3 regions of the Arthrobacter sp. BGA-UO-ETr-C19 genome follow, and region 1 is predicted to be linked to each of the others. Evidence: riboswitches for the same ligand, from Rfam matches in the RefSeq annotation. Region 1 holds a riboswitch; each other region holds the start of a gene.
What was found. A riboswitch is a leader RNA that binds a small molecule or an ion and turns the genes downstream of it on or off. The one in region 1 is predicted to bind S-adenosylmethionine.
Positions count from the first base shown of each region.

Region 2: it holds a riboswitch for S-adenosylmethionine, as region 1 does, so the genes downstream of both, AC57BR_RS16450 (DUF1737 domain-containing protein) here and AC57BR_RS05735 (bifunctional o-acetylhomoserine/o-acetylserine sulfhydrylase) in region 1, are expected to answer to the same signal.
Region 3: it holds a riboswitch for S-adenosylmethionine, as region 1 does, so the genes downstream of both, AC57BR_RS23400 (aminotransferase class V-fold PLP-dependent enzyme) here and AC57BR_RS05735 (bifunctional o-acetylhomoserine/o-acetylserine sulfhydrylase) in region 1, are expected to answer to the same signal.

Region 1 covers NZ_JCAQPC010000012.1:8,276-12,243, reverse strand. The annotation lists gene AC57BR_RS05755 (DeoR/GlpR family DNA-binding transcription regulator) at 1-121, shown strand, start outside; gene AC57BR_RS05750 (histidine phosphatase family protein) at 118-798, opposite strand; gene AC57BR_RS05745 (CPBP family intramembrane glutamic endopeptidase) at 886-1,665, shown strand; gene AC57BR_RS05740 (VOC family protein) at 1,782-2,420, opposite strand; SAM riboswitch class IV at 2,549-2,665, shown strand; gene AC57BR_RS05735 (bifunctional o-acetylhomoserine/o-acetylserine sulfhydrylase) at 2,709-3,968, shown strand, end outside.
Region 2 covers NZ_JCAQPC010000023.1:55,728-59,695, reverse strand. The annotation lists gene AC57BR_RS16460 (aromatic amino acid ammonia-lyase) at 1-150, opposite strand, end outside; gene AC57BR_RS16455 (NtaA/DmoA family FMN-dependent monooxygenase) at 155-1,450, opposite strand; SAM riboswitch class IV at 1,661-1,775, shown strand; gene AC57BR_RS16450 (DUF1737 domain-containing protein) at 1,789-2,097, shown strand; gene AC57BR_RS16445 (rhodanese-like domain-containing protein) at 2,094-2,504, shown strand; gene AC57BR_RS16440 (O-succinylhomoserine sulfhydrylase) at 2,506-3,714, shown strand.
Region 3 covers NZ_JCAQPC010000024.1:971,580-975,547, forward strand. The annotation lists gene AC57BR_RS23400 (aminotransferase class V-fold PLP-dependent enzyme) at 1-1,302, opposite strand, end outside; SAM riboswitch class IV at 1,337-1,450, opposite strand; gene hisN (histidinol-phosphatase) at 1,631-2,443, opposite strand; gene rsgA (ribosome small subunit-dependent GTPase A) at 2,510-3,625, opposite strand; gene aroA (3-phosphoshikimate 1-carboxyvinyltransferase) at 3,609-3,968, opposite strand, start outside.

The DNA of each region.
Region 1 (3,968 bases):
GGCGTTCGCCACCATGGACGGCTACAACTTCACCCGGCTCATCACCGACTCCGGCATTTCCGCGGCGGACAAGGCCGCGTTCGAGGCCCGCGGCACCGAAGTGACCGTGGCCGGCGCCTAGAAGATCACAGGCGGGGCGTCCAGCACCGTTTCGTCCACCCTCCGGTGCACCCACTGTGTGAAGGGTGTGTCGAGTTCGTATTTGCCCTGGCCGTTGCGCACCAGCATGCGGACTTCGGCGTTTTCGGGGTTGTTCAGCGACTCGAAATACTCCACCGACCAGTGGAACCAGCGCATGCAGAACAGGCGCATGGTCAGCCCGTGCGTGACCAGCTGGGCGTTGGGGGAGTAGTCCGGCTTGGACCAGTGCCGGTACAGGGTTTCCATGAATGAGGAGATCCGGTCGTACACATCGGAGCCCGACTCGCCCTCCCGGAAGCGGTAGAAGAAGTGGCCGTAGGCGTTGCGGAGTTCCTTCTGGTCCTCGATGTCGCCGGAAATCTGGAAGTTGGCCCAGTCCTGCTCGCGCAGCCGCGGCTCCTCGATCACCCGCTCCGTCAGGGAGCCCAGGTTCAGCGCCTCGAGCGTCTGATAGGCGCGCAGATATGGTGAGACGTAGACGCTCACCTGCCGGCCGTCCAGCTCCCGGCGGATGCGCTCACCGGCGGCCTTCGCCTGCTCCAGTCCGAGCTCCGTCAGCGGAATCCGGTAGTCGGGCACCCTGTTGTAAATGGAGGTATCCGCGTTGGCCGCCGACTGGCCGTGCCGGATCATGATGATTTTCCCGGGAGCGCTCATAGTTTCCCAGCATAGGGTCAGCCCGCGGCCGGACAGGAACCGGCAGGCTGACAGGAAAGTACCAGCAGGTACGGGCAAGATAGGAACATGTTGGTTCCCTCCCGCCGTCGGCTGCGGTTCGAAGTCTGGATAGTCCTGGGGTTGTCGCTGGGGCAGTCCGCCGTCTATTCCGTAGTGCAGCTGCTGGACAAGATGACCCGGGCACCATTGGCGCAGGGGACGTCCACGCTGAACAGGTCACAAAGCACCCGCGAGTACTTCGACCTGACCTACCAGCTGCTGGACATCATCTTCGCCCTGGTGCCGGTCCTGCTGGTGGTCTACTTCCTGACAGACCACCGCCAGGCGAAGTCCGGGTCCGGGCACGACGCCGGCTCCGCGTTCCGGAAGCTGGGATTCAACTTTGCCCGGCCCGGAAAGGACCTGCTGCAGGGCCTCGGGCTGGCCGCCCTGATCGGCATCGCATCACTGGGCCTGTACGCCGCCGGACGTGCCCTCGGCATTACGACGGCGATCATCCCCAGCGGCCTGGACGCTTACTGGTGGACAGTGCCCGTACTGATCCTGTCCGCCATGCGCCACGCGATCGTGGAGGAAGTCATTGTGGTGGGCTATCTCCTGGACCGGTTCTCCAAGTTCGGCTGGTCCATGCCACTGGCGATCTTTGTCTCCTCGATGCTCCGCGGCAGCTATCACCTGTACCAGGGGTTCGGGCCCTTCATCGGAAACGCGGTCATGGGCGTGGTCTTCGCCTGGGTCTACACCAAAACCCGCCGGGTGATGCCGCTGGTCATCGCGCACGCGCTGCTGGATATCGTCGCGTTCGTCGGGTTCAGCCTGTTCGGCAAGGCGGTCGGGCTGGGCTAGTTGTCCTGGGCTCGGTCCTGGGCCAGGAACAGCCGTTAAAAATGATTCGGCCGCCATCGGCGGGTGGCGTCGTTGGCACCCGCTGATGGCGGCCGAAGTAAAGGGCAGAAAGTGCGTCAGATGGTGACGGCGCCCGCTGCGGTTTCGAACGTGACGGAGAGGATTCCCGGAGTGCCGTGCGGGGCCACCCAGTTCACTGCGACATCCTCAAGCGGCCGTTCGACGGGCTCGCCGAGCCACTCGGTCACGCGCTCGGCGGAGCCTGCAATCGTGAGGCTGGACATCTTCACATTGCTGTCATAGGCGTTGGACGGGTGCAGTCCCGGATCGCCCTCCCACTTCAGCATGTACGGAACCTGTGGGTCCGCGATCAGGCCCAGGATGCCGATCTGCTTCCACACCAGCTCCCGGCCGTCGGGGAACTTGCGGTTGCCGTTGACGGCGGAGCGGCCAAGGCGCTCCTCGAACGGGGCCAGGTCGTCAACTTCGACGCACCAGCCCATCCAGCCGCCGCCCGCTGCGGACCGGGCCCGGACGGCCTGGCCGAACGGTGCCTTGTCCGACGCCGGGTGGTCCAGGACCTCAACAACCTCGAGATACTTGTGGCCGGCCAGGGGAATGATCATGTTCCGGGTTCCAAACCGGGGGTGCACTCCGCCCTTTACGGCTTCGACGCCGAGGGCGGAGGAGATACGTTCGGTGGTGGCCGCGAGGCCATCGTGTTCACAGGCGTAAGAGACGTGATCCATGCGCATGCCCTCATCTTGGCACTTTGTGACGGGGCTCTCAGCTTAGGGTCGCCTAACCTTGCGAAAAGTCCATACTTTGACGAAGTTCGTCACAAAGCTGTGCGCGTAATAGAGGGATTCCTACACTGATCGCAGGTCATGAGTGCCAGCGAAGAAAGCCCCGGCTCGCAGGCCGGCAACCCTCCACCGCGGCGGGGTGCCCCGGGTGACGACCTGGCTGCGCGGCGCCCGCCGTGCGGCAAGCGCGGGCCTGTGCCGGGACCAGCACATGCCCCCTTGAGCAGAGGAGCCTGCATGTCCAACGCATGGTCATTCGAAACCCGCCAGATCCACGCGGGCCAGGTGCCGGACAGCGCCACCGGCGCCCGGTCGCTGCCGATTTACCAGACGACGTCGTTCGTCTTCCCCAGCGCCGACAGCGCAGCTGACCGCTTCGCGCTCGCCGAGCTCGCACCCATCTATACCCGGATCGGCAACCCGACCCAGGATGCCGTTGAACAGCGGATCGCCAGCCTGGAAGGAGGGCTTGCCGCGCTGCTCCTGAGCTCCGGCCAAGCCGCCGAAACGTACGCCATCCTCAACATCGCCGAGGCCGGCGACCATGTGGTCGCCAGCCCCAGCCTCTACGGCGGCACCTACAACCTGCTGGCACATACCTTGAAGAAGTTCGGCGTGTCCGTGACCTTCGTGGCAGACCCGGACAACCTGGAGCAGTGGCGCGACGCCGTGCAGCCCAACACCAAGCTCTTCTTTGCCGAGGTGGTGTCCAACCCGCGGCAGGACGTCCTGGACATCGAAGGCGTTGCCCGGACAGCCCACGACGCCGGTGTGCCGCTGGTCGTGGACAACACCCTGTCCACGCCCTACCTCATCAGGCCGCTCGAGTGGGGCGCAGACGTCGTGGTGCACTCTGCCACCAAATACCTGGGCGGACACGGGGCCGCGATCGCCGGTGTCATCGTGGATTCCGGCAACTTCGACTTCGGCAAGGACCCGGAACGCTTCCCGGGCTTCAACACGCCGGACCCCACGTACAACGGACTGGTCTACGCCCGCGACCTCGGGGCAGGCGGCGCACTGGGGGCCAATCTGTCCTACATCCTCAAGGCGCGGGTCCAGCTGCTCCGCGACCTGGGTTCCGCGGTGTCCCCGTTCAATGCCTTCCTCATTGCGCAGGGCCTGGAAACGCTGAGCCTGCGCGTGGAGCGCCACGTTGCCAATGCGGTGGCGGTGGCCGGATGGCTGGAAGCCCGCCATGACGTGGAGTCCGTAGCCTACGCCGGGCTGCCGTCCAGCCCCTGGTACGAGCGGGGCCTGAAGTACGGGCCCAAGGGCACCGGCGCCGTGGTGGCCTTTACGGTGGCCGGCGGCGCCGAGGCAGGCAAGCGCTTCGTGGATGCCCTGGAACTGCACTCCCACGTGGCGAACATTGGTGACGTTCGCTCCCTCGTCATCCACCCGGCGTCGACCACGCACAGCCAGCTGAGTCCGGAGCAGCAGAGCGTGGCCGGGGTTGCCCCGGGCCTGGTCCGGCTGTCCGTGGGCCTGGAGCAC
Region 2 (3,968 bases), on a different contig from region 1:
CTCGAGGGCTTCGGCACTGAGGACCACCTCCACCGCGGGATCGGCCGCCACTTCGGCAACGTCGTCAGCTCGGATGTGGGCGGTACCGATCAGGAACGTGCCGCGCCGGACGCCCGGCAACAGCCCGTCGTACCCCCTGGCCCCTGCCATGGCGCTAGAAGTCCAGCAGGTTCCGGCGGAAGCCGCCGTCGCCGTAACTCGTCCGCAGCAGTCCCCGCCTCCGAAGCACCGGCGCCAGCCTGTCCAGCACGCCGTGAATGGTGGCCGGATCCACGAAGCCGGAGAAGAGGAACCCGTCGCCGCCCACCGCGGCCCCGGTCTCCTCGAGGTAGTCGGCGATTTCCTCCGCGGTGCCGATGATGCTGTCGCCGGCGCCGCCGCTGCGGGCCTGCAGGATCTGCCGCAGGGTGGACCCCGGCGGCGCGGCCTTGGAGAAGTGCTCCAGCGTGCCCTGGTTGCTGTTGGTGCTGAGCTCGGGGAGGGGCGCATCGAGGTCGAACTGCTTGAAGTCGATGACGGACAGATAGGAGATCGAGTTGAGCTGGCTGTCGATGTCCCGTTGCGTGAGTTCCCGGCGGGCAGCCCGCAGCTCCTCCGCCTCGGCCCTGGAACCGGTCACCGTGGGTTTGAGGACGAACAGCACCTTGACGTCGTCGGGGTTCCGGCCGGCCCCGGCGGCCTCGGCTCGGATGGAGTCCCGGTACGCCTTCATGCCGTCCGCACCGCGGGCCAAGGCAATGGCAACATCCGCGTTCGCGCCGGCGAAGGCCTTGCCCCGCGGGGATGCCCCGGCCTGCACCAGCACCGGCTCCTCCGGCAGCGGTGCCGTGTTCAGCGGTCCGCGGACCTTGAAGAACTCCCCGTCGTGGTGGATGGGCCGGACCTTGGTATGGTCCGCGAAGACGCCGGCCCGGGCGTCCTCCAGGATGGCGTCGGGTTCCCAGCTGCGCCAAAGCTTGCGCACGACGTCCACGAACTCCTCGGCCTTCTCGTAGCGGAGGTCGTGCTCGATCTGCTGGTCCAGCCCGTAGTTCTGCGCGGCAAGGTCGCTGCCGGAGGTCACCACGTTCCAGCCCAGCTGCCCGTTGGAGAAGTGCTGCAGCGTAGCCAGCAGCCGGGCCGCGGTGAACGGCGGATAGAAGGAGGCGCTGATAGTGGGCACAATGCCGAGATGCTCCGTGGCGGACAGCAGGTACGGCACCAGGGCCAGCGGATCGTGCTTGGGCGCAAAGGATGCCTGCGCCAGCGAAACCTGCGCGCTGCCGCCATACGTGTCCGGGACCGTGAGCGAATCCTCGATGATGAACAGGTCCAGCCCGGCCCGCTCGAACTCCCGGACCGCATGCTGGTAGGGGGCGGGCTTCTTCCAGTCATAGCCGATTCCGTAGCCGGGCGTCCCCCAGCCCTGAACCCCGAAGCCGTGGCCCACAAACCATCCAAAGTGCAGCATGGGAGTCACTGTATTCGCGGTCGAATCATTCACTGTGGCCTGGTTTCATCCGGCGTTACGGCGGTTCATCTCCCGTCATTATCCTCCCGGCCACAGGCTTTGTAACCGCAGCGCTTGGACTGCTGTCCCCACCCCGTTGCTTTGGATGCGTTACGGAACATGACGACGACGGCGGTGCGCACCGCCGTCGTCAGTGTTACGTTTTTCGGGAGTAATGAGTACCGGCATTAAGCCCTGACTGGCCGGTCGGCAACCCTCCTTCCACGGCGGGGTGCCTCAGGTGAATACTCGGCATATCGACCACTTCGAGCTGCAAGCGTGAGAAAAGGAGATCCGTCGTGTCAGACGCCCCCGCCGTTGCAACGCTGCCGTCCCAGCAGGATAAACCCGAGGAAAAGCTGTCCTACCGCCTGATCACGGGCCCGGACGACCGTGCGTTCTGTGAGCGCATCTCGGCTGCCTTGGCCGAGGGATACGTGCTGCACGGCAGCCCCGCCGCAACCTTCAACGGCACCAGCGTCATCGTGGCCCAGGCCCTTGTGCTGCCCGCCGCCATCGCCACCGCGGATGCCGCCGTCGCCACCGCCGTGGACCGGCTGGACTCCGATGACGACCTCAACGCAGAAGCCTACGAGGGCCACGCATGAGCTACGCCGGAGACCTCACCCCGCAGGACGCGTGGGCCAAGCTCGAGGAGGGCGCCGTCCTGGTGGATGTGCGCACCGAGGGCGAATGGGCGCACATCGGCATCCCGGACACCAAGGCCACGGAAAATGATCCTCTTTTCATCCAGTGGACCTTTCCCGGCGGCATTCCCAACCCCGACTTCGTCGAGCAGCTGAAGCAGCAGGCGCCTGAGGACACCGGGGTGGAGCTGGTGTTCCTGTGCCGCTCCGGCCAGCGCTCCATCGCCGCCGCCATCGCCGCCACACAGGCGGGTTTCACCGCCTACAACGTCCTCGAAGGCTTCGAGGGCGAGCCCGACCGCTACGGTGAGCGCACCGTTAACGGCTGGAAGAACCGCGGCCTGCCGACGAACCTGGGAAAGAACTAAGTTGACCTTTAATCACGACGCCGCCGGCTGGAGCCCCGATACCCAGGCCGTCCGCGGCGGGCTTGACCGTACCAATTTCCAAGAGACCACCGAGCCCGTCTTCCTGAACTCCGGGTTTGTTTACGAGTCAGCCGCTGCCGCCGAACGCGCCTTCACCGGCGAGGACGAACGCTTCGTCTACTCGCGCTACGGCAACCCGTCCGTGGCCACGTTCCAGGAACGTCTGCGGCTGCTGGAGGGCACGGAGGCGTGCTTTGCTACGGCGTCCGGCATGTCCGCCGTGTTCACCGCCCTGGGCGCCCTGCTCGCGGCCGGGGACCGCGTGGTCGCCAGCCGGTCCCTGTTCGGCTCCTGCTTCGTGATCCTCAACGAGATCCTGCCGCGCTGGGGCGTGGAGACCGTGTTCGTGGACGGGCCGGACCTCGAGCAGTGGCGTGCGGCCCTCTCGGTGCCCACCACGGCCGTCTTCTTCGAATCCCCGTCCAACCCCATGCAGGAGATCGTGGACATCGCCGCGGTCAGCGAACTCGCCCACGCCGCCGGCGCCAAGGTGGTGGCGGACAACGTCTTCGCCACCCCGCTGCTGCAGCGCTGCGGAGACCTCGGCGCGGACGTGGTCGTCTACTCCGGCACCAAGCACATCGACGGCCAGGGCCGGGTGATGGGCGGCGCCATCCTGGGCACCAAGGAATTCATCGACGGGCCGGTCAAGCAGCTCATGCGCCACACCGGCCCGGCACTCTCCGCGTTCAACGCCTGGGTGCTCACCAAGGGCCTGGAGACCATGGCGCTCCGCGTGAACCACTCCTCCGCCACGGCGCTCCGCCTGGCCGAATGGCTGGAGGCCCAGCCCGCCGTCAGCTGGGTGAAGTACCCGCTGCTGAAGTCCCACCCGCAGTTCGAGCTGGCGGCCAAGCAGATGAAGGCCGGCGGCACCGTCCTCACGCTGGAGCTTGCGACGACGGCAGGCCAGTCGGGCAAGGAAGCCGCCTTCGCGCTGCTGGACGCCCTGAGGATCATCGACATCTCCAACAACCTGGGCGACGCCAAGTCGCTGATCACCCATCCCGCCACCACGACGCACCGTGCCATGGGGCCGGAAGGACGCGCCGCGATCGGGCTCAGCGACGGAGTGGTGCGGCTGTCCGTGGGCCTGGAAGATGCGGATGACCTCATCGCGGACCTGGAGCAGGCGCTCAAGCAGATCTGACCCTTCCGGGCCCGGCTGTTCTTACGTCCAATGGCGGGCTGTGTACGTGCATTGCGCTGCACGTCCCTTCGTTTCGGGCGTCCTTGAGAACGGGACTGCGGCACGGTTTAGTGGGTGGACAGGCAGGGTTTACCCAGGGTTTACACGAATGGTCTTGTTAGGCTTCGTGCACACTGGTCAGACTCTAATAACACCGATGAACCGACCGAACCCCTGTCGGTTCAGCACGACACCCAGGACAGACGCAGCGATGC
Region 3 (3,968 bases), on a different contig from region 1:
CACGTAATCCCAGCCGAGGCCGGAGCGGCGGAGCTCTTCGATGCCGGCGAGCAGCCGCTGGGCGTCCTCGAGCCGGGACCCCACGCCGAAGCTGGCGCGCAGGGAACCGGACGGCAGACCGAGGCGCTTCAGCAGCGGGTGCGCGCAGAAGCGTCCGTCGCGCAGGCCCACGCCGTGTTCGGCCGACAGGTAGGCGGCCACCAGGCCGGCGTCGTAACCCTCCACGGAGAAGTTGACCACGCCAATGGCGTCGTCCGGGTCGCTGTCCGCGAAGATCTGGTGGACGGTGACGCCGTCGATCCTGCGCAGCCCCTCGACGAGGAAGGACCGGATGGCGGCTTCGTGGGCGTGCCAGTGCTGCGGATCAAGGGCAGCGATGACCTGGGTGGCCCGGGCCAGGGTGGCAGCTCCGAGGACGTTGGGTGAGCCGCCCTCGTGGCGGGCGGGTCCGATGGCCCAGCTGACGCCGTCGAGCCTGGCCTCGCTCACGGCGCCGCCGCCGGCGAGGTGGGGGGTGCCGGCGTCGAGCCAGTCCGGGCGGCCGATCAGGACGCCGGCCCCGAAGGGGGCGTAGAGCTTGTGGCCGGAGAAGGCGAGGTAGTCGACGTCGTCCGCGGCGATGTTGACGCGGCGGTGCGGCGCGAGCTGGGCGGCGTCCACCACGATCCGGGCGCCGTATTCATGGGCCAGCGCAGCGAGACGCCGGATGGGAAGGATTTCGCCGGTGACGTTGGAGGCGCCGGTCACGGCAAGGAGGCTGACGTCGCCGTGCTCGAGTTCGGTGCGCAGGCTGCTGATGGTGGCTTCGAGCGTTTCCGAGGCCACCACGCTGCGGTGCGGTACGCCCTGCCACGGCAGCAGGTTGGCGTGGTGCTCGATGTCCAGGTACAGGACTTCACCGGTGTGGTGGTGGTCCTCCACCGGCAGGCAACCGGCCAGCAGGTTGAGGGAGTCGGTGGTGTTGCGGGTGAAGATGACGGCGTCATCGGCGCGGCCGCCCACGAACTCCCGCACGATGCTCCGCGAGTTCTCGTACACGGAGGTGCTGATCTGCGAGGCATAGCCGGCGCCGCGGTGCACGCTCGCGTAGTAGGGCAGGATCTCGTTGAGGTACGCAGAAACAACCGACAGTGCAGGCGCGGAGGCGCCGTAATCGAGGTTGGCGTAGCGGACGTGGCCGCCCTGGATCAGCGGAGCCTGGATTTCTGCGCCGGTGACGGCGGCCAGGGGACGGCCGGCGGCGGCAAATCGGCCGTCCAGCACGCCAGCGTCGGTGGTGGAAGAAATGATTGCAGTCGTCATGGGACCTCACTGAGAAAGGACCCCGTGTGACGGGGATCCGCGCTTGCCGGGTCCGTTCCGGATCGGCCTGGTCGTCACCCGGGGCACCCCACCGCGAATGGAGGGTTGCCGGCCAGCTAACCGGGGTTTAGCGCTGGCACTCGTGACCTGTAACGAGACTAGGACATCCGGAGGGGCGATGAAAAAGCCAGTCCGGAATGTTAAGCGGATTATTACGCAGCCCGGATATCGGGCCTTCGGTCGAATAAACGACGGCGGACGCCGCCAAAAGGGGGCGCCCGCCGTCGTAATATTCAGCGCTAAGGCGCAGGGGCTGGGGACGGGGGAACTAGAGCAAATCGTCCAGCTGGGGGTTCAGGCGCTTGAGGACTTCCGAGTGCAGGATCGAGTTGGTTGCCAGCGCGTTGCCACCGAACGGGCCGTCGGTTCCTTCGAGGGACGTGAAACGGCCGCCTGCCTCCGTCACGATCGGCACGAGTGCCGCCATGTCATAGAGGTTCAGTTCCGGTTCGCAGGCGATGTCAACGGCGCCTTCTGCCACCATGCAGTAGGACCAGAAATCGCCGAAGGCGCGGGTGCGCCACACGTCCTCGGTGAGCTGGAGGAATTCATCGAGGTTGCCGCGGTCCTTCCACCCGCCGAGGCTGGAGTAGGACAGCGAGGCGTCGGCGAGGCTGGACACGTTGGATACCTTGAGCCTCGTGGCAGCGGCGAGGGAACGGCCCGAGTAGGCGCCCGCGCCTCTGGCCGCCCACCAGCGCTTGCCGAGCGCGGGGGCACTGACCACGCCCACGACGGGTTCGCCCTCGTCGACGAGGGCGATCAGCGTGGCCCAAACCGGCACCCCGCGGACAAAGTTCTTGGTGCCGTCGATGGGGTCGATGATCCAGCGGCGGGAACCGTGGCCGGAACTTCCGAACTCCTCACCGAGCACGGCGTCGCGGGGACGGGAGCGGGACAGCTGGCCGCGGATGGACTCCTCGGCGGCCTTGTCCGCATCGGTGACCGGCGTCAGATCTGGCTTCGTCTCGATCTTGAGGTCCAGCGCCTTGAACCGGCTCATGGTCTGGTCGTCCACGGAATCGGCCAGCACATGGGCCAGACGCAGGTCATCGTTGTAGGTTGAAGCGGGTTGGGTCATGGTTCCAAACTACCCTCAAAGGCCCGGTGGGGCGGGGAGGCGGCGGCCGGGCTGCGCCGGGGAAGGCTAGCCGACGCTGCCGAGTTCCTTGGTTTCCTGGGCCTCCAGGCGCGGGTCGGTGCCCAGCAGGCGGCGCAGGGACGCGAGCCTGGCTGCCCCGGTGGGACCGGCATGACCGGCCGCGACCCATGCGTCCACGCCGCAGTTGACGGCGGTGGCGTCGTGCTTGCAGCCGCGTTCGCAGGCCTCGGTGCCCGGCTCAAGGTCGGGGAAGGAGTGCAGGATGCGGTCCGGGTCGACGTGGGCCAGCCCGAACGAGCGGATGCCCGGCGTGTCGATGATCCAGCTCCCGGCCGGGGCGTCAGCGAGCCTGAGCGCGAGGGCCGACGACGACGTGTGCCGTCCGCGGCCCGTCACGGCGTTGACGCCGCCGGTGGCACGTTCGGCGCCCGTCAGCGCATTGACCATGGTGGATTTTCCGACGCCGGAATGGCCCAGCATCACGGTCACCTTGCCGTCCAGATGGGCGCGGAGTTCGGACACCGCGGCAACGTCGAGCCGGGCGGAGAGGCCGTCGTCGGACCGTGCGTCGATGCCGGAGGCTTCCGAGTCAGCCGTGCGGCTGATGATGACCGGAAAGTCGAGGTGGCGGTAGTTGTCCAGCAGCTCGGTGGGGTCCTTGACGTCCGCCTTGGTGACCAGCAGCAGCGGCTCGATCCCGGCGTCGTAGGCTGCCACGAGCGCCCGGTCGATGAAGCCGGTGCGGGGTTCCGGGTTGGCGGCAGCGACCACCACCACCAGCTGGTCCGCGTTGGCAACAACAGCGCGTTCCACCGGGTCGGTGTCGTCGGCGCTGCGGCGCAGCAGGGTCTTGCGGTCCTGGATTTTCACGAGCCGGGCGAGGGTGTCCGGTGCGCCGGAGACGTCGCCCACGAGCGACACGAAGTCGCCGGCCACTACGGGGGAGCGGCGCAGTTCCCGGGCGCGGGCGGCGATGACAGTCCGCTCGTGGCCGGAGTCCTCGCCCACGACGGCCGTGTAACGGCCCCGGTCAACAGTGATGATCCGCCCCGTGACGGCATCCTCATGGCTGGGGCGGTCCTTCGTCCGGGGGCGGGAACCTTTTTTGTTCGGCCGGATCCGGACGTCGGATTCGTCCCAGGAATCAGTGCTGCGTGCCACCGGTGGTCCCTGCGGTGTTTGCCACTGCGCCGATCCGCTGGCCGAGCATGTCCGCCCACAGCTGGGGGAAGTCCGGCATGGTCTTGGACGTCGTTGCGATGTCCTGCACTTCCACACCCCTGACGGCCAGCCCAAGGATGGCACCGGCGGTGGCCATCCGGTGGTCGGCGTAGCTGTGCACGACGCCGGCGTGCAGTTCCGCTGGCCGGATGATGAGGCCGTCGGAGGTTTCCTCGGCATCGCCGCCGAGGCGGTTGATCTCGGTGACCAGCGCGGCGAGCCGGTCTGTCTCGTGTCCCCGGAGATGGGCAATGCCGCTCAGCCGTGAAGGGCCGGAGGCCAG